Regions from separate parts of the Rhizobium sp. FG96 genome, predicted to be linked through region 2. Evidence: riboswitches for the same ligand, from Rfam matches in the RefSeq annotation. Region 2 holds a riboswitch; each other region holds the start of a gene.
What was found. Region 2 has a riboswitch for cobalamin ahead of cobU (bifunctional adenosylcobinamide kinase/adenosylcobinamide-phosphate guanylyltransferase). Riboswitches for the same ligand answer to the same signal wherever they lie in the genome.

Region 1 (4,616 bases), on a different contig from region 2:
GATCTTCGCAAACCAGCTCGGCGGCCAGGACGAACTGGTCTTCGATGGCGCCAGCTTCGCCTTTAACGGCGACAAGTCGCTAGCCTTCCAGATGAGCCAGTTCGAGCCGGCGCTTGCGGTCACGACCTGGAAGCGCGGCGAGAACGGCTGGCGCTGCAGCGAAGGGCCGATGTCGCATGTTTCGGAGAAGGAAGAGGCCGACTACCGCGCCTGCCTGCTCGGCTTCCGCGACTACGTCAACAAGAACGGCTTCAAGAATGTGGTGCTCGGCCTTTCGGGCGGTATCGACTCGGCGATCTGCGCGGCGATTGCCGTCGATGCGCTCGGCGAGGAGCGGGTGCGCACCGTCATGCTGCCCTACCGCTACACATCGGAGGATTCGCTGAAGGACGCCGCCGATTGCGCCAGGGCGCTCGGCTGCCGCTACGATATCGTGCCCATCGAGGAGCCGGTGAAGGGCTTCACTTCGGCGCTGTCGGACCTCTTCGAAGGCACCGATAGCGGCATCACCGAGGAAAACCTGCAGAGTCGCGCCCGCGGCGTCATCCTGATGGCGATCTCCAACAAGTTCGGCTCGATGGTGGTGACGACGGGCAACAAGTCGGAAATGTCGGTCGGTTACGCCACGCTCTACGGCGACATGAACGGCGGCTTCAATCCGATCAAGGACCTCTACAAGATGCAGGTCTATGCGATCTCGCGCTGGCGCAACGAACATGTGCCGCCGGATGCGCTGGGGCCATCTGGCGTCGTCATTCCGCAGAATATCATCGACAAGGCACCGTCAGCCGAGCTTCGCCCGGACCAGAAGGACCAGGATTCGCTGCCGCCTTATACTGTTCTCGACGACATTCTCGAATGCCTCGTCGAGAAGGAAATGGGCGTCGACGAGATTGTCGCGCGCGGCCATGACGTGGCGACCGTCCACCGCGTCGAGCATCTGCTCTATCTCGCCGAATACAAGCGCCGCCAGTCGGCGCCCGGCGTGAAGATCACCAAGAAGAATTTCGGCCGTGATCGCCGCTACCCGATTACCAACCGGTTTAGGGATCGCAGTTAGCGATCGTTAACCCGATCAACCGAAAGCTGCTGACTTCCGCACCTTCCCGCGTTTCTATCGAAGCAAACGCGGGAGGTCCTGATCGTGCGTGATACGAAAGTCGCCGTCTTCATCGATACCGAAAACCTGCCGGCGCGCTCGGCGGGCGAGATCATCGACATCGCCTCCGGCTACGGACGTCTGATCGAGCGGCGTGCCTATGGCGACTTCACGCGCGAGGCTGCGCAGCCGTGGATCGCTGCTGCCGGAAAGCATGCGCTCAGCCTGCAGACGGCGGTCAGCTCCCAGTCGGGCAAGGACGGTGCGGATATCCTGCTTGCCGTCGATGCGATGGAATATCTAGGAGCTTCGGCAATCGATCTCTTCTGCATCGCCAGCAGTGATCGTGACCTCGGCCATCTGGCGACGCGCATCCGGATGCGCGGCAAGCAGGCGATCGGGCTTGGTGCGCCGAATGCTTCCAGGCTGCTGCGCGAGTCGTTCGATGATTTCTTCGAGTTGCGGCTCGCGGAGGCGCCTGCGAGCCTTCCGGCGCTGGCCAAGGTCGTGGCGCTGCAGCCGTCACCGAGCATCCGGCCCTATATCGCGCAGGCGCTGCAGACGGCGAAGCTGAGGGAGGAAGGCTGGCTCGATATTGCCGAGCTTGGCACCTTGCTGCGGCAGGTCTATCCCGACTTCAGGGCGCAGCATTTCGGCGCTCCGAACCTCAGTTCGCTTTTGAAGCGATGCGACTTTATCGAGACACAGATGCATGGCACAAACCGCATGCAAATCAGAATGAAGCGGAACGGCGGATAGCCGGACCGCCGCACAATGCGGGAGGCATGCATGCGCAGTTCGGTCGAGATCTACAATATCCGTACGGCCAAGAGCCGGGTGGTTTTCCAGACGGAGCAGCTGATCGAGGCACCGAACTTTTCGCCTGACGGGCGCTATCTGCTGCTGAACGGCGATGGGCTGCTCTATCGCTTGTCACCGGATGGTGAGGGCGGGCTGAAGCAGGTCGATACCGGCTTTGCCGCCGCCTGCAACAACGATCACGGCATTTCGCCCGATGGAAAGCGGTATGTGATTTCCGATAAGACGGAATACGGAAAATCCTGCATCTATACGCTTCCAGCGGAAGGTGGGGCGCCGAAGCAGGTGACCACCAATCTTCCGTCCTACTGGCACGGCTGGTCGCCCGACGGCAAGGAATTGGCCTATTGCGGTATCCGCGACGACGTCTTCGACATCTATACGATAGCGGTCGACGGCGGCACCGAGCGTCGGCTGACGCATGGCGAAGGCCGCAATGACGGGCCGGATTATTCCTTCGACGGGCAGTGGATCTATTTCAATTCCAGCCGGACCGGGCTGATGCAGATCTGGCGCGTTCACCCCGATGGAACCGGGCTGGAGCAGGTCACGCATGACAATTACGGCAACTGGTTTGCCCATCCGTCGCCAACCAACGACCGGGTGCTGATCCTCTCCTACGATCCTGATGTTTTCGACCACCCGCGCGACCTGCATGTTAGGCTGCGGCTGATGGACATGGATGGCGGCAACCTGACGACGCTGTTCGAACTGTTCGGCGGGCAGGGCACGATCAATGTTCCCTGCTGGTCACCGGATGGTGATGAGTTTGCCTATGTGCGCTATTTCCCGGCCACTTGAAGCGCGCCGGTAAAACGGGCAAGAGGGTTTTCGTCAGGTGCCCGCCATTGGCGGGAGAATCGGGAATCCGGTGAGAGACCGGAACGTGCCCAACGCTGTAAGGCTGACGCCTGCCGCATCATGCCACTGGTCAAGACCGGGAAGGCTGCGGCGGGCGGATGACGCCAAGTCAGAAGACCGGCCTGGCATCATAGACTGATCCCGCGCGGACGGCGGGTCGGTTGCGTTGTTGGGGATTTGACGATGCGACCCTTGAGCGGGGATGCGCTGCAGCGCGCATCCGCTTTTTCCGGTGACGAGCGCGATGCCGTCTACCGGGCGATCATGACCAGGCGCGATGTGCGCGACCAGTTCCTGCCGGATCCGGTGCCCGAGGATGTGTTGATGCGGCTGCTTTCGGCCGCGCATCACGCGCCCTCGGTCGGCTTCATGCAGCCGTGGAATTTTATCGTTGTCGACGATGCCGCTGTGAGGCGGCGGGTGTGGGAGGCGTTCGATCTGGCCAACCATGAGGCGGCCGGGATGTTCGATGGCGAGCGGCAGGCGACCTACCGGTCGCTGAAGCTCGAAGGCATCCTCAAGGCACCGCTCGGTGTCTGCATCACCTGCGATCCGACGCGCAGCGGCGAGGTGGTGCTGGGGCGTACGCATAATCCGCGGATGGACAGCTATTCGACCGTCTGCGCCGTGCAGAACCTGTGGCTTGCGGCGCGGGCCGAAGGCGTCGGCGTCGGCTGGGTCAGCATCTTCCGTGAAAGCGAGCTCAAGGAGATCCTCGGCGTGCCCGCGCATATCGAGATCGTTGCCTGGCTTTGCGTCGGCTATGTCGACGAGCTCTACCGGGAGCCGGAACTCGCCGTCAAAGGCTGGAGGCAACGGCTGCCGCTCGAGGAGCTGGTCTTCCGCGATGGCTGGGGCCGCCGCTAGGACCGGTCGACGTTCAGCCCATGCCGGTTAGTTCTGCTGTTGCTGCTGCGGCTGTGGGCCTGATGTTGCCGGGTTCTTCAGATCGATGCTGCCCTGGTCGCCTGCGAGGAATTGCGGGCCGACCTGGCGGACCTTGCTATTCTGCGGCTCATAGGGCCGGTCCGGGATCTGTGGCTGCGGTGCAGCCGGCGTTTGAGATGCCGTGGCTGCAGGCTTGGTGGTGATCGTCGTGATCGAGCCCTTCGGCGGCGGTTCGCTGACGGTCTGGTTCTTTCGCATTTGCTCGTAATAGGCGGTCAGATTGCAGGTGCAGGACGACTTTTCGCCGGGAGCGCGGTTCTTGTAGGCGAAGGCGTTCGGCATCGCGCTGTAACGGGCGCCCGTTGCGGCCGAGATCATGTTGGCGGCGTCGGTGTTCGAAACGTCCTGATAGAAGAGCTCGGTCTCGATGCCGGGGCACATTTTCGAGCAGGTCGAGGCATCGCGGCCGAAATCGATCGAGGTGGCGTTGGTGCTGATCGGGAAGAAGCCGCCGTCGCAGGTGCGCACGCACATGGTGCTGACATGCGACATCATCTCGCCGCGCGGCACGCCATATTGCGTGTTGCCTTCCTCGCCGTTGCCGAGCGGGATGAAGGTATCGCCGCGCATCGCCTGTTCTTCGGTGCTTGGCGCCGGCTCGTAGGCGCGCTCGTCCGGTTGATAGCCCGGATCGTCGTTGCAGCCGTTGTCGTCGAGGGCGGCCATCAGTTGGCGGCGTTCGTTGATATCGCTGCCGCCGGATTCGCGTAGCTGGTTGCGGCGGTCCTGGAGGTAGTGGATGTTGTCGATCATCCGCGCTTCGGATTCCTGCAGGTCGCTGCAGTAGCCGGCATTCTCGCCGCCGATGACGACCATGCTGTCGACGCTGCAGCCGTTGCTGCGCAGGTCGTTGCGCAGCTTGCGGAGCTCGAGATTCTGCTCGGCTATG
Region 2 (4,616 bases):
CCGCCGATGATGGCGACGGCGAGCGAACTCATGCCGACGACGGCATAGACCTCCGGTGTCAGTGACGCATGCGCGAAGAACGGCGCCGAATAGGCGAAGAGCTTGCCGAGCAGGGCGCCCATGAACAGCGAGGCAAAGAACAGGCCGCCTCTGAAGCCGGAGCCGATCGATACGGCGGAGGCGAAGGATTTCAACAGCAGAATGCCGATCAGCGCCGGGATCGCCACCTGATGCGACAGGTTGAGATGCAGGGCGCCATGGCCTGCCGAGAGCACTTGCGGCGAAATCATCGCCAGCAGGCCGACGACGATGCCGCCGAGCGCCGGGCGGGCATAGGTCGGCACCGAGCTCTTGCGCGCCAGTTCCTCGATGAAGGAGACGCCCTGCATGATCAGAATGCCGGCCCCGGCGCAGCAGCCGCCGAGCAGGATCGCCGGAACGTAGTCGGCCGGAACGACGCTGCCGAATTGGCCGACATCGATGGTAAAGTCGCTGCCGGCAAGCAGGCGGGCGATTAGCGTCGAGAGCAGGGCGGAAACGACGACGGGGGTCAGCGAGACGATCGTGTAGGTGCCGATGATCAGCTCGAAAGCGTAGAAGGCGCCCGTCAGCGGCGCGTTGAAGGCGGCGGCGATGGCGCCGGCCGCGCCGCAGCCGACGAGGACGCGCAGATCGGCGCGCCGCAGTTGCAGCTTCAGGCCGAGCTTGGAGGCCAGACCGGCCGCAAGCTGCGTATAGCCGGCCTCAAGGCCGACCGAGGCGCCGAAGCCGTTGGAGATCAGGTTCTGGATCGCGACGATCACGCTATCGGTCAGCGACAGGCGGCCGCCATGCAGCGCATTCGCCTCGATCGGGTCGACCATCGGCTTCTTGCGCGTTCTGCTAAGGATGAACAGCAGCAGGCCGAGAAGCAGGCCGCCGCAGATCGGCGCCAAGAGCAGGAGCAGCTTGTTGTCGATTTCGGACGAGCTCAGGCGATCGACATCGCTGATGCCGAAAATCAGGCTGTGCATTTCGCGCGAGATCAGGCTCATGCCGGTCACCGCGCAACCGGCGATGATGCCGACAGCGCCGCCCGCGAAAACCATGCCCATTTCATTCTGGCGCGCCAGGGCGCGCAGCCGCGCCATATCGAATTTGAGATGGCGCCGCGCCAGGCGGCCGATGTCGGTTTTCGTGAGCATGATGAGAGAACTAGGCGATGGAATGCAGGATCAAGGAAGCGCGCTTTTTGCGCCGCATGATTTCGCGAGCAATTGCAGCAAAAGAGAGGCGGCCGCAAGCGAAATGTCGCCTTAAGTCAATGAATTTAATAGGCTATCTGTTTGGTAGACTCAGTAGGGTTAAGGGCGGGCTGTTTGGATTGCCCTGGCATCGATTGACTTCGCATCGCGGCACGCCTAACGATGCGTTCAATTACGGATGGTTCCGGGGCGGCGGTTGCTGCCCGGGATGAAAAGGGAATGTGACGGGGCGGACCCAAACCGGGCGCCTTCATCACAGCCGACCCCGCGACTGTAGAGCGGTCAGGGTCTTCCATCCGGTGCACCGGCACCACTGCCTGATCGCTGCATTCCGCAGCAGGGCAATGACTGACGGACACCGGAAAAGCCACTGGAAATGCATCGTGATCAGCCGGGGCAGGACGCCTCTTATTCTACGAATCGTCCGCCTTTTCACGAGAATGCAGCCGGGAAGGCGAGGAAGATCCGCTGGCACGATCAGGGATGGCCTTTTGGCCGTCCCTGTCGGGGCCGACAACCGCGAGCCAGGAGACCTGCCATCTGTGCCGGGCGAAGAGCCCTTGGGCATTCCCGCCCGCTGCCAGCACGGAGGTTGTCATGGCTGAAACAGAGTTTTGTGTGCCGTCTTTGGCGGTGCGATGGAAGGGGGAGGCGCCCGGGTCTTTGGGTGTTGCTAGCTCTACCCCCATTCCTGTGGCCTTAGGGCTGCGCCCACGGGATGTCACAGGAATCCAGCGTGCCCAAGTCCTTGGGCACGAGAGACTCATTTCCTTGTTGCTGCGATTCATTCACGGCGCAGACGCGCCGTGGCTGGATTCCTGTGACAAGCACAGGAATGAGGGAAGACCGAGAGATATGTGCCCCAGGACGGCGGCCTTCGCATGAGCAGTGCGACTTTCATCCTCGGCGGCGCCCGGTCCGGCAAATCCCGCTTCGCCGAAAATCTCATCACCGCTACCGGTCTCGAACGTCACTACCTGGCGACGGGGCGAGCATGGGATGACGAGATGCGGGCGCGGATCGAGCAGCATCGGGCCGATCGCGGGCCGTCGTGGCAGACGCATGAGGAGCCGCTGCAGCTTGCCGAACGGCTTGCGGCGATCGATAGCGAGGGCCGGGCGATCCTTGTCGATTGCCTGACGCTCTGGGTCACCAATCTGATGATGGACGAGCGCGATGTGGCGGCGGAAAGTGCCGCGCTCGCGGCCTGGCTGCCGAAGGCGAAGGCGCGGCTCGTTCTCGTTTCCAATGAAGTCGGCCTCGGGATCGTTCCCGAAAACCGGATGGCGCGGGATTTTCGCGACCATGCCGGGCGGCTGCACCAGATGATCGCAGCCTCAGCCGCGGACGTGTATTTTATCGCGGCAGGTCTGCCGCTGAAGATGAAGGGTTGAACGAATGAACCAGCAGAAAATCCCCGCAACCGTGATCACCGGCTTCCTCGGGGCCGGCAAGACGACGATGATCCGCAACCTGCTTTCCAATACCGGCGGCAAGAAGATCGCGCTGATCATCAACGAATTCGGCGATCTCGGCGTCGACGGCGATGTGCTGAAGGGCTGCGGTGCTGAAAATTGCACCGAGGACGATATCATCGAGCTCACCAATGGCTGCATCTGCTGCACCGTCGCCGACGATTTCATTCCGACGATGACCAAGCTCCTGGAGCGCGACCAGCGCCCCGACCATATCGTCATCGAGACCTCGGGTCTGGCGCTGCCGCAGCCGCTGGTCGCCGCGTTCAACTGGCCGGATATCCGCAGCGAAGTCACTGTCGACGGCGTCATCACCGTCGTCGATAGCGCCGCAGTCGCGGCCGGCCGCTTTGCCGATGACCACGATGCCGTCGAGGCACGCCGCGTCGAGGACGAATCCCTCGATCACGAAAGCCCGATCGAGGAACTGTTCGAGGATCAGCTGACCTGCGCCGACCTGATCGTGCTCAACAAGACCGATCTGCTCGATGCGGCCGGCATTATCCGTGTCCGCGACGAGGTTGCGTCGCGTATTTCACGCAAACCTGCGCTGATCGAAGCGAAGAACGGCGATGTCCCGGCAAGCGTTCTGCTCGGCCTTGGCATCGGCACGGAAGAAGACATCGCCAACCGCAAGTCCCATCACGAGCTGGAGCACCAAGACGGCACGCCGCATGACCACGACGAGTTCGACAGCTTCGTCGTCGAGCTCGGCACGCTTGCCGATCCCGCCGGTTTCATTGAGAAGCTGAAGGGCGTGATCGCACAGCATGACGTGCTGCGCCTGAAGGGCTTTGCCGATGTCTCCGGCAAGCCGATGCGCCTGCAGATCCAGGCTGTCGGCAGCCGCATCGACCAGTATTTCGACCGTGCCTGGGCACCGGGCGAAACCCGCGGCACGCGCCTCGTCGTCATCGGCTTGCACGATATGGACGAAGCTGCCGTGCGCAAGGCGATCGAGGCGCTGGTCTGATCCATGCATCTACTCCTCGCCCAGAAAGGAACGATCAGCGACGGTGACGAGGCGATCGATCTCGGCCAGTCACCCGGCGACATCCTGTTCCTTTCTGCGGCGGATACGGAGCTTTCGGCAATCGCCGCCGCCTACGGTCAGAGCGGCGGTTCACCGCTGACGCTGCGCGTCGCCAGCCTGATGAGCCTGAAACACCCGATGTCTGTCGATGCCTATGTCGAGCGGACGGCGCGGCACGCGAAGCTGATCGTCGTCCGGGCGCTCGGGGGGGCGAGTTACTTTCACTATGCTCTCGAGGCACTGCATGCCTGCGCGGCCCGCAGTGGCGCGCGGATTGCGGTGCTGCCCGGAGATTCCAAGCCGGATGCCGGGCTGACGCCATTTTCCAATGTCGATCTCGATGATCTCAATGCGCTCTGGTCCTATCTGATCGAGGGCGGCGACGAGAACTCGCGACGGTTTCTGGATTATGCGGTGGCAATGGTTGCCGGCGGCGAGAAGCCGGGTGCGGCTGCTCCGTTGATGAAGGCGGGGATCTGGTGGCCGGGGCGAGGTGTTGTCGGGGTTGAGGAGTGGCGGGCGCTTTCGGATCGGCTGCGGTCCGCGATACCCCCCTCGACATCCGCCGAAGCCCCCATCGCCGCAATCAGCTTCTACCGCGCCCTCGTCCAGAGCGGCGAAACCAAGCCGATCGAAGCGATGATCGAGGCACTGGCGGCGGAAGGCCTGCGGCCGCTGCCGGTCTTTGCCTATAGCCTCAAGGATCTGGTCTCCACCGGCATCCTCGAAAGCGTCTTCGCCGCCGCCGCACCCGATATCGTCGTCAACACGACAGGATTTGCGGTCTCCGCGCCGGGCGCGGACCGCCAACCCACCATCCTCGAGGCCAGCGGCGCCGTCGTGCTGCAGGCGATCTTCTCGGCC
Region 3 (4,616 bases), on a different contig from region 2:
GAATATCTGGAGATCTACAGCCCGCTCCACGACCAGGCTTCCGGGCGCATCATCGGCGTCGCCGAGATCCATGAGGAGCCGAATAGCTTCATGGGCGAGCTCGCCCGGCTGCGGATCGTCACCTGGGCGACCGTCGCGCTGTTTTCGTTCGTCGTCATGCTCGGCCTGTTCCTGATCGTCAGGCGCGGCAGCCGGACGATCGAGACCCAGCGCCATGCGCTGAGTCACCGTGCCGAGGAGGCGGAGCTGGCTTCCAAGGAGCTGATGGAGCTGCGCGATACGGCGCGGCGGGCCTCGATGGAGCTCGCCAACATGAACGAGACCTTCATCCGCCGCATCGGCGCCGATCTGCACGACGGCCCGGTGCAACTGATGACGCTCGCCATCCTGCAGCTCGACGAGCTGCGGGACCTGACCCGCAAGGACGAGCGCGACAGGGCTCTCGACGCAACGAACAAGGCGCTGGGCGAAGCGCTCATCGAAACGCGCACGGTGACGAAGTCGCTGCTCCTGCCGGAGATCCTGCATCTCTGGGCCAAGGACGTGGTGGCCGAAGCGATCAAGCAGCACGAGGCGCGCACGCGAACCAAGGTCGCCTTCACCTCAAGCGGCACGAATGCCGATCTGCCCCCGGCGCTGAAGACCTGCATCTACCGCTTCGTGCAGGAGGGGCTCAACAATGCCTACCGACATGCCGGCGCCAACGGTCAGCGTGTCCGATGTCGGATCGACATGCCGGTCGTCTCGATCTCGGTCGAGGATGACGGTCTGCCTCCCGGGACGCTGCCGCTTGCGGCGCGCGAAGGGGGAATGGGGCTTTACGGCCTTCGCCAGCGCATCGAAAGCTTCGGCGGGTCGCTGACCATCGGCAAGCGCCCGGATGGCGGCATGGTGCTGGCGATGACGCTGGAATTGCAGCAGGCGGATGCCGCCGCCCATTGAGCCGGAACTAGCCGAATTGATAGGTAGCTATAAGCATAGATGTGGAATAGACACAAATACGATGAAGTTAACCAAGCATTAAAATCCAGCTTTATGTTTTGCTCTGATTACATTAGATCTGTTGGATAGAAAGACGAGGGGGTTATTCGTCATCATGTCTATCTCGGTCGCGTTCGTAGATGATCATCCAATATTACTGGATGGACTGGTTAATCTTTACTCCGCTAAGGATGACCTCCGGGTCACGGCGCGCGGTGAGAATGCCATCGACGCCCTGAAGATCGTCGAGGAGCATCGTCCCGATGTCCTCGTCACCGATCTCAGCATGCCGGGCGACACGCTGGCGGCGCTTGAGCTGATCCAGAAGAACTACGAAAGCACCAAGGTCGTGGTCTTCACCGCGACTGCCAATATCGACACGGCGATCCAGGTTCTCAATCTCGGCGTCTGCGGCTATGTGCTCAAGGGCAGCACGGCACGCGATCTCTACGAGGCGATCAAGATCGTCCATGACGGCAGCACTTTCATCACGCCGGGCTTCGCCACCAAGGTCATCCTGTCGATGAAGACGGCGGAAATCCGCCGCAAGGCGCAGATGCAGAAGCGGCTCAGCGCCCGCGAGGAACAGATCGTCAACTATCTGCTGCAGGGCAAGACCAACCGCGAAATCGCCAGCATGCTCGACATCAGCGAGAAGACCGTCAAGCACTACATGACGCTGCTGATGCAGAAACTCGACGCCCGCAACCGCGTCGAAGTCGTGCTTGCGGCGCAGAAGCTGCAGGCGCCGGTTGAGGCCAGCGCTCCGCAGATGCTGTCCTAGGCTCATGGCCAAGGCGGCTCCTAAACTAGGGCAGGTTGGCCAATTTAGCAGAGTGTGAGAACGGATAAACGCGGCTGGCATTGGCCCCCGCGTTTACTCCCTATTCACCATGTTCACCAGATTTCCCCACCTTCCTCAGTGCTGTTGGCAAACAAATTATTGACGCTGATTTTGACTCGCGTACTATATCTAGTGTTCGAGGTTCTCACGATTCGTATGGGTCGTGGGCTAAGACGGGAATTCGGTGAGACCCGCTGCAAAGCGGGACAATGCCGGAGCTGCCCCCGCAACTGTGAGCGGCGAGCATCTGTCCCATTTCGGGTCACTGGGTCATGAAGACCTGGGAAGGCCGGGATGAATGTGATGATCCGCAAGCCAGGAGACCTGCCTTGAGCGAAAACGTCCACGGGCGGGGTGTCCGGCAGGCGAGCGATGAGGTGCGCGCATGATGCGGCTCTTCGCTTCCTCCGGTGTGTCCTGCATGAGCCACTTCGGGGTGAGGTCTAATGTCTTTGAGTTTCAGATCATACCGGCGCGAATGACGGGCTGCTGACGCCCGGCAATCGGCAACGGCTGCCTTCCATTTCGATCTTCCCAAGCGCGGACATCGGCGGATGTCCGAACGATATCCCATGCCTTCCAGTCACGAGGTTTTCCCAATGAGCATCACCGTCTACAGCAAGCCCGCCTGCGTCCAGTGCACCGCGACCACCCGCGCCCTCGACCGCCAGGGCATCGACTACACGATCATCGACGTTTCCACCGATAGCGCTGCCTACGAGCTGGTGCAGGGCCTCGGCTACCGCCAGGTTCCCGTCGTCATCGCCGGCGAGCAGCATTGGGCCGGCTTCCGCCCCGACATGATCAGCGCGCTCACCTGATCGGCTGCCGCGATGGGCGAGATCGTCTATTTTTCCAGCCGGTCGGAGAACACCCATCGTTTCGTCGAGAAGCTCGGCCTTCCCGCGCAGCGCATCCCCATCACCGGTGAGACCCTGCAGGCAGGGTCGCCCTACGTGCTTGTCGTCCCGACCTATAGCGGCGAGGGCGGCAAAGGGGCCGTGCCCAAACAGGTGATCCGTTTCCTCAATGATGCGGCAAACCGTTCGAACCTTCGCGGCGTGATCGCTGCGGGCAACAGCAACTTCGGCGAGACCTACGGGCTTGCCGGCGACATCATCTCGCGCAAATGCCAGGTGCCGTACCTCTACAGGTTCGAGCTTCTCGGCACGGCCGACGACGTCGCCAATGTCAAACACGGATTGGAACGATTTTGGACACGGCAGTTCTCGAGCGCCCCTTGAAGGCGCAGGCCGCTGATGCCGCGCTGGATTATCACGCGCTGAACGCGATGCTCAACCTTTATGACGGCGAGGGGAAGATCCAGCTGGACAAGGACCGGCAGGCGGCCAAGCAATATTTCCTGCAGCATGTCAACCAGAATACCGTCTTCTTCCATAACCTCCGGGAGAAGCTCGATTATCTGGTGACCGAGGGCTATTACGAGCAGGAGGTTCTGGACCAGTATTCGTTCAATTTCGTCCGCGATCTCTTCGACCACGCCTACGACAAGAAGTTCCGGTTTCCGACCTTCCTCGGCGCCTTCAAATATTACACCAGCTACACGCTGAAGACCTTCGACGGAAAGCGCTATCTGGAGCGCTACGAAGACCGTGTCTGCATGGTGGCGCTGGCGCTGGCGCGGGGCAGCGAGGCGCTCGCCCGCGACATGGTCGATGAGATCATTTCCGGCCGCTTCCAGCCGGCGACGCCGACCTTCCTCAATGCCGGCAAGAAGCAGCGCGGTGAGCTTGTCTCCTGCTTCCTGATGCGGGTCGAGGACAATATGGAATCGATCGGCCGCTCGATCAATTCGGCGCTGCAGCTTTCCAAGCGCGGCGGCGGCGTGGCGCTGTCGCTGACCAATATCCGCGAGGCCGGTGCGCCGATCAAGCATATCGAGAACCAGTCGTCGGGCATCATTCCGGTGATGAAACTGCTGGAAGATGCGTTTTCCTATGCGAACCAGCTCGGCGCGCGGCAGGGCGCGGGTGCGGTCTATCTGAATGCTCATCACCCCGACATCATGCGCTTCCTTGATACCAAGCGCGAAAATGCCGACGAGAAGATCCGTATCAAGACGCTGTCGCTCGGCGTCGTCATCCCCGACATCACCTTCGAGCTCGCCAAGAACAACGAGGATATGTACCTGTTCTCGCCCTATGACGTGGAACGCGTCTACGGCGTGCCCTTCACCGAGATCTCGGTCACCGAAAAGTATCGCGAGATGGTGGCCGACAGCCGCATCCGCAAGAAGAAGATCAAGGCGCGCGACTTCTTCCAGGTGATCGCCGAAATCCAGTTCGAGAGCGGCTATCCCTACATCATGTTCGAGGACACGGTGAACAAGGCGAACCCGATCGCCGGGCGCATCACCATGAGCAATCTCTGCTCGGAGATCCTGCAGGTCAGCGAGGCCAGCGAATATAACGACGACCTGTCCTACAAGCATATGGGCAAGGACATCTCCTGCAATCTCGGCTCGCTGAACATCGCGGCAGCAATGGATTCGGCCGATTTCGGCAAGACGATCGAGACCTCGATCCGGGCGCTGACGGCGGTTTCCGACATGAGCCATATCTCCTCGGTCCCGTCGATCGAGAAGGGCAATGACGAAAGCCACGCCATCGGTCTCGGACAGATGAACCTGCATGGCTATCTCGCCCGCGAACGCATCCATTACGGCTCCGAAGCAGGCGTCGATTTCACCAACATGTATTTCTATACAGTGACCTACCATGCCATCCGCGCGTCGAGCCGGCTGGCGGTCGAGCGTGGCCAGAGCTTCAAG
Region 4 (4,616 bases), on a different contig from region 2:
TTGGAGAGCGGCAGTCCCTGCACGACCATGAACCGCTCGAAGGCTTTGTGGTAGGGACCGGTCGGTTCGTAGACGATGCGTTGCACGGCCTTCGAGCCGATCCATTTGAGAATAGCTGCAAATCCCTTGCGGTCATTGGCAACCTTCAACGTTCGGCCCTCCGGCAACATATGCAGATCGACATGGTCTTTCGAGATGTCCGCGCCGATGGTAATATCCGTCATCTTTTCTCATCTCCCATGCTTGTCATCCGAGCCTCAAAGCTCGGGTATCCGTTCAGGACGATTGGAAAAGATGGGGGCGATCATACTCTAGCTCGGCCCGGCATTCGTCAGAATGGCGGCCTGCATTTCCACGATCCGTCCCCCATCGCCGGAGAAGGATGGCCGTCCTCTCCGGCGCTTCCTTATCTCACGAAGAAGCTCCAAAATCATAAGACAAGCATCTCGTGCCAAGCTATCCTTATCTGCCTGGCAACGAGACAAGAGAAACAAGACAGCCAAGATCAACCGAAAGCGCAGTGCGACTTGGTGCTCGGCTTGTTGAATGGAGAGAACGCGGTGAACGGGGAAGGCATCCTCATGTCGACGCGGCTTGGCCGCTTCCTCAGGCTGCGCGGGGTGTCCAATCATGACCACCTCCTCCTGCCCAGCGTTGCGCTGGCAGCCGCCGAAAAGCCACTTCCTCTGCCGCGGTCCGACAAGGACGTCACATTCGGCGCGATCACGACACTTGGCCCGAAAGGCACCCACGAAACGGCTCTGGAGAGCCTGCTCGTCGATACCGGCACCACGGCGCTTGTGGCTGTCCGCGACGGCAGCATTGTATACGAGTTTTACGGCAATGGTGGCGCGCGCGAGACCGTCAACCGCTGCTTCTCGGTAACCAAGTCGTTTACTTCGGCATTGGTGGGTTGCGCCATTTCTGAGGGTTTGTTTGCTGGGCTCGACGAGACGGTCGGGGCCCTGCTGCCGGCACTTTCGGGATCGCCGGCGGGTGCGCTGACCTTGCGGCACCTGCTCGAGATGCGCAGTGGCCTGCGCTTCGTCGAGGGGGTGATGCCTTGGTCGGACGATGCGATCGTCTATCTTTCTCCCGACTGCCGAGCAGCGGCCCTGCGGGCGCCGGTGAGCGATCCGGTCGGCGCCTATTTTCATTATAACGACTACCACCTGATGATCGTCGGCATGATGCTGGAAAAGGCAACCGGCGAGCCACTACAGCGCTATTTCGAGCGCAAGCTATGGCAGCCGATCGGCGCAGAAAATCGAGCCAGCCTGACGGTCGATAGCACGGCTGCGGGCTTTGCTCATATGGAGAGCGGCCTGAATGCGACGGCGGTGGACCTCGCCAAATTCGGCCAGATGTTCCTCGATGGCGGCATGGTGGGCGGGCGCCAAGTGGTGCCGGCAGACTGGGTGGCCTCGAGTACAGGCGCCACAGGGGCGCGACGCGACCCTGACTGGTTTCGCTACTATAACGGCAAGCCTTGGGGGCGCGTATTCGCTTCGGGCAAGGTATTCTACAAGCATTTCTGGTGGGGCTACCAGCACGGCGACATTGATGATTTCTTTGCGATGGGTGCCCTGGGACAGCATATCTATGTGTCGCCGAAAGACCGCACGGTGATCGTCCGGCTCAGCGAGCGCTTTCCGCCGGGATGCTGGTGGCCGCCGATCTTCCGGCAGATCATAGAACAGATGTAGGTATCCTCACGCTCAATATTCACTCGGTCATCGGGCTCGATGTTCCATAAATATGCGTTATCCAAGAAGCATTTCCTTCCAGATACTTTAGTTGTCTTATTAACCTGCCGCCGGTTCGATTCCCTTCAAGGCGTCTGTCGTTTTTAGAAGTGAAGGGTCGTCTGTTCGACTCTGTCATGAAGACAGAATCGCGTTCGATTGCTTTGGGATCACGCGAGCGTGGATCATGCCATATAAAGATGTCGTTATATGGTTGACGGCTATACGCTTGCCAAGACATAGTGCGCCAATCGTGGTTCTGCGGATGTCGAAATCCGGAGCTAAGAGGGAATTCGGTGGCGGCGAGACAATCGCCCATACCGGAGCTGCCCCCGCAACTGTAGGCGGAGAGTTGACGTTCAATATGTCACTGAGGAAGCCCTCGGGAAGACGAACGTCAGCGATGACCCGCAAGCCAGGAGACCTGCCGCGATAGATAACGTCCACGGGCGGGGTGTCCCGGTGTGCCGCTTTCAGCGATCGGCATGCCGTGTCGTTCGCCTTGCGTCATGCGTCCGCCCCGTCACAACCTGATGGAATTGCGGATGACACGGACTATCAAATCAACCGGCCAGCAAGCTCTGGCGACCAGTCTCATAGACATCGTTTTTCCCGGAGATACAAACCATCACGGTACGCTATTTGGCGGAGCTGGTCTTGCACTCATGGATCGCGTCGCGTTCATCGCAGCTACCCGCTTCGGACGTGTTCCCTTTGTGACAGCCTCCTGCGAGCGCATCGATTTCAAGCAGCCGGCGCGTGTCGGCCACATCGTTGAATTCTCGGCGACACCGGTCAGAGCTGGGCGAAGATCTCTGACGGTCGAGGTCGAGATGTTCGCGGAGACCGTCGTTGGGCATCAACGACATGCCTGCACTCGCGGGATCTTTCATATGGTGGCCATTCCCGACGGAGAGAATGCTCGGGATTTTTCCTTACCGGAACTTCTGCCCATGGTGACGCCGCTCTCGATGGCGGGTGTCAGGATGGTGGATATCGTATTCCCGGATCAGGCAAACAGTGTCGGGCGGATGTTCGGTGGCGAGGCCATCTCCTTCATGACAAAAGCCGCCTTCGTGGAAGCGTCGCGCTACTCCGGCAAGCTGGTGGTCCTGGCGTCATCCGAGCGTGTCGACTTTGCGAGACCCATTGAGATCGGGGAGATCGTCGAGGCGGAGGCTCGTATCGAACGTGTTGGTCACAGCTCGATGCGGGTTGAGACAAAGCTGTGGTCGGAAAATCTGCTGACGGGCGAAAGATCCATTACCGCCACTGGATGCTTCAACATGGTGGCGGTCGGCGAAGACAGCCGGCCAATTTCCATTGCCGAGAGAGCCCTCGCTACAGCAGCTTCCAGCAGCGAGAACGGACACGCTCATGCTTGACCGTCAGCATTTATCGATCCTGCGCGAAGTGGATCGCCTGGGAAGTCTGACCGCAGCCGCGGAACGGCTCAACGTGACCCAGTCCGCGCTCAGCCATATGATCCGAAAGCTGGAAGACCGCTATGGCGTGGCGATGTGGGAGAAGGACGGCCGCAATCTGCGTCTCACACAGGCTGGGCGCTACGTTGTTTCGGTGGCGCAGCGTGTCCTGCCCCAGATCGAGAGAGCTGAAAATGTGCTGATGGACTATCGTCAGGGGCAGCGGGGCTCTTTGAAAATCGGCATGGAATGTCATCCCTGCCATCAATGGCTCATGAGTGTGACAAAACCCTACCTTATGGACTGGCCGCAGGTGGACCTCGAGCTGACGACTTCATTCGCATCTGGCGGTATGTCGGCGCTGACGGGCCATGAGATCGACATCCTGATCACTCCAGATCCAATCGAGGCGCCGGGCATTCTTTATGTGCCGGTGTTTGATTATGAGCTCGTGCTCGCAGTTCCAAGCTCCCACCCGCTTGCGAACAGGGACTGTGCCGATCCGACGGATCTCACCCATGAAACGCTCCTGACCTACCCGGTGCCACCGCAGCGGCTGGATGTATTCACGCAGTTTCTGGTGCCGGCCAATTGCAGCCCGCGCCACCATCGCAATGTCGAGACCACGGAAATGATGCTTCAGCTCGTGGCGGCCGGCCGCGGCGTCAGCGCTATTCCAGACTGGCTGGTGCGTCAGGAGGCAGCAACGCTTGGAGTCCGTCCAGTGCGGATCGGACAGGCCGGGATCCACAAGAGCATTCATCTCGGACTGAGATGTGGGGACGAGGCCATCGATTTCATCGCAGGCTTTCTCACGACGTCGCGCCGTTCGTGAGAAAGCCTGCATTCCAAAGCATGAGAGCCGCTCATGATTGTGTGAAATCAAATCAATTTTTCTCTCTCAAAAGCTCAGACATAAGGAGGCACAAATCAGCAGTAGATTTCTGCAGCACTTATGAGTAGAGGGCGAGAAAAGCGATGAGAGCGATAAAGGAGAAACGAAGCGACCCCGCTTTCAATTCGGATGTACAGAAAGATGAGGTGCAGGACACGGGCTTTCATTTCGCTCTCAAGAGTATTCCCTTCGATGAGAACTACGTTCCGGCAGTGAACACGCGCATCACGACAAACTTCGCCAACCTCGCCAGGGGAGCGGGCCGTCAGGAAAATCTTCGCAACACATTGAAGATGATCGACAACCGCTTCAACGCTTTGGCCCCTTGGGACAATCCTACGGGTGACCGCTATTCCGTCGCCCTCGACATAGTCTCTGTGGAGCTTGCGACCAATGTTCGAGGCCAATCTGACGCCTTCCCCGTCATCGAGATCCTGAAAACGACAATCATCGATCGCGCCACGAATGCGCGCATCGACGGCATTGTTGGAAATAACCTGTCCTCCTACATCCGTGACTATGATTTCAGCGTCGTGCTGCCAAACCACAATA

Region 1: another riboswitch for cobalamin. It lies ahead of bluB (5,6-dimethylbenzimidazole synthase); the one in region 2 lies ahead of cobU (bifunctional adenosylcobinamide kinase/adenosylcobinamide-phosphate guanylyltransferase).
Region 3: another riboswitch for cobalamin. It lies ahead of nrdH (glutaredoxin-like protein NrdH); the one in region 2 lies ahead of cobU (bifunctional adenosylcobinamide kinase/adenosylcobinamide-phosphate guanylyltransferase).
Region 4: another riboswitch for cobalamin. It lies ahead of ACODR6_RS29500 (acyl-CoA thioesterase); the one in region 2 lies ahead of cobU (bifunctional adenosylcobinamide kinase/adenosylcobinamide-phosphate guanylyltransferase).

The regions. Positions count from the first base shown of each region.
Region 1 is NZ_JBMDIL010000019.1:80,116-84,731, forward strand. Features, by position in the region: gene ACODR6_RS29230 (NAD+ synthase) at 1-1,060, shown strand, start outside; gene ACODR6_RS29235 (NYN domain-containing protein) at 1,145-1,858, shown strand; gene ACODR6_RS29240 (TolB family protein) at 1,889-2,719, shown strand; cobalamin riboswitch at 2,738-2,919, shown strand; gene bluB (5,6-dimethylbenzimidazole synthase) at 2,963-3,646, shown strand; gene ACODR6_RS29250 (DUF2865 domain-containing protein) at 3,674-4,616, opposite strand, start outside.
Region 2 is NZ_JBMDIL010000011.1:200,368-204,983, forward strand. Features, by position in the region: gene ACODR6_RS22000 (chloride channel protein) at 1-1,184, opposite strand, end outside; cobalamin riboswitch at 1,407-1,799, shown strand; gene cobU (bifunctional adenosylcobinamide kinase/adenosylcobinamide-phosphate guanylyltransferase) at 2,126-2,638, shown strand; gene cobW (cobalamin biosynthesis protein CobW) at 2,643-3,692, shown strand; gene cobN (cobaltochelatase subunit CobN) at 3,696-4,616, shown strand, end outside.
Region 3 is NZ_JBMDIL010000002.1:574,292-578,907, forward strand. Features, by position in the region: gene ACODR6_RS05985 (sensor histidine kinase) at 1-942, shown strand, start outside; gene ACODR6_RS05990 (response regulator) at 1,097-1,765, shown strand; cobalamin riboswitch at 1,948-2,171, shown strand; gene nrdH (glutaredoxin-like protein NrdH) at 2,425-2,646, shown strand; gene nrdI (class Ib ribonucleoside-diphosphate reductase assembly flavoprotein NrdI) at 2,659-3,069, shown strand; gene nrdE (class 1b ribonucleoside-diphosphate reductase subunit alpha) at 3,039-4,616, shown strand, end outside.
Region 4 is NZ_JBMDIL010000020.1:5,401-10,016, reverse strand. Features, by position in the region: gene ACODR6_RS29510 (IS110 family transposase) at 1-224, opposite strand, end outside; gene ACODR6_RS29505 (serine hydrolase domain-containing protein) at 171-1,706, shown strand; cobalamin riboswitch at 1,983-2,191, shown strand; gene ACODR6_RS29500 (acyl-CoA thioesterase) at 2,291-3,130, shown strand; gene ACODR6_RS29495 (LysR family transcriptional regulator) at 3,123-4,004, shown strand; gene ACODR6_RS29490 (DUF1852 domain-containing protein) at 4,148-4,616, shown strand, end outside.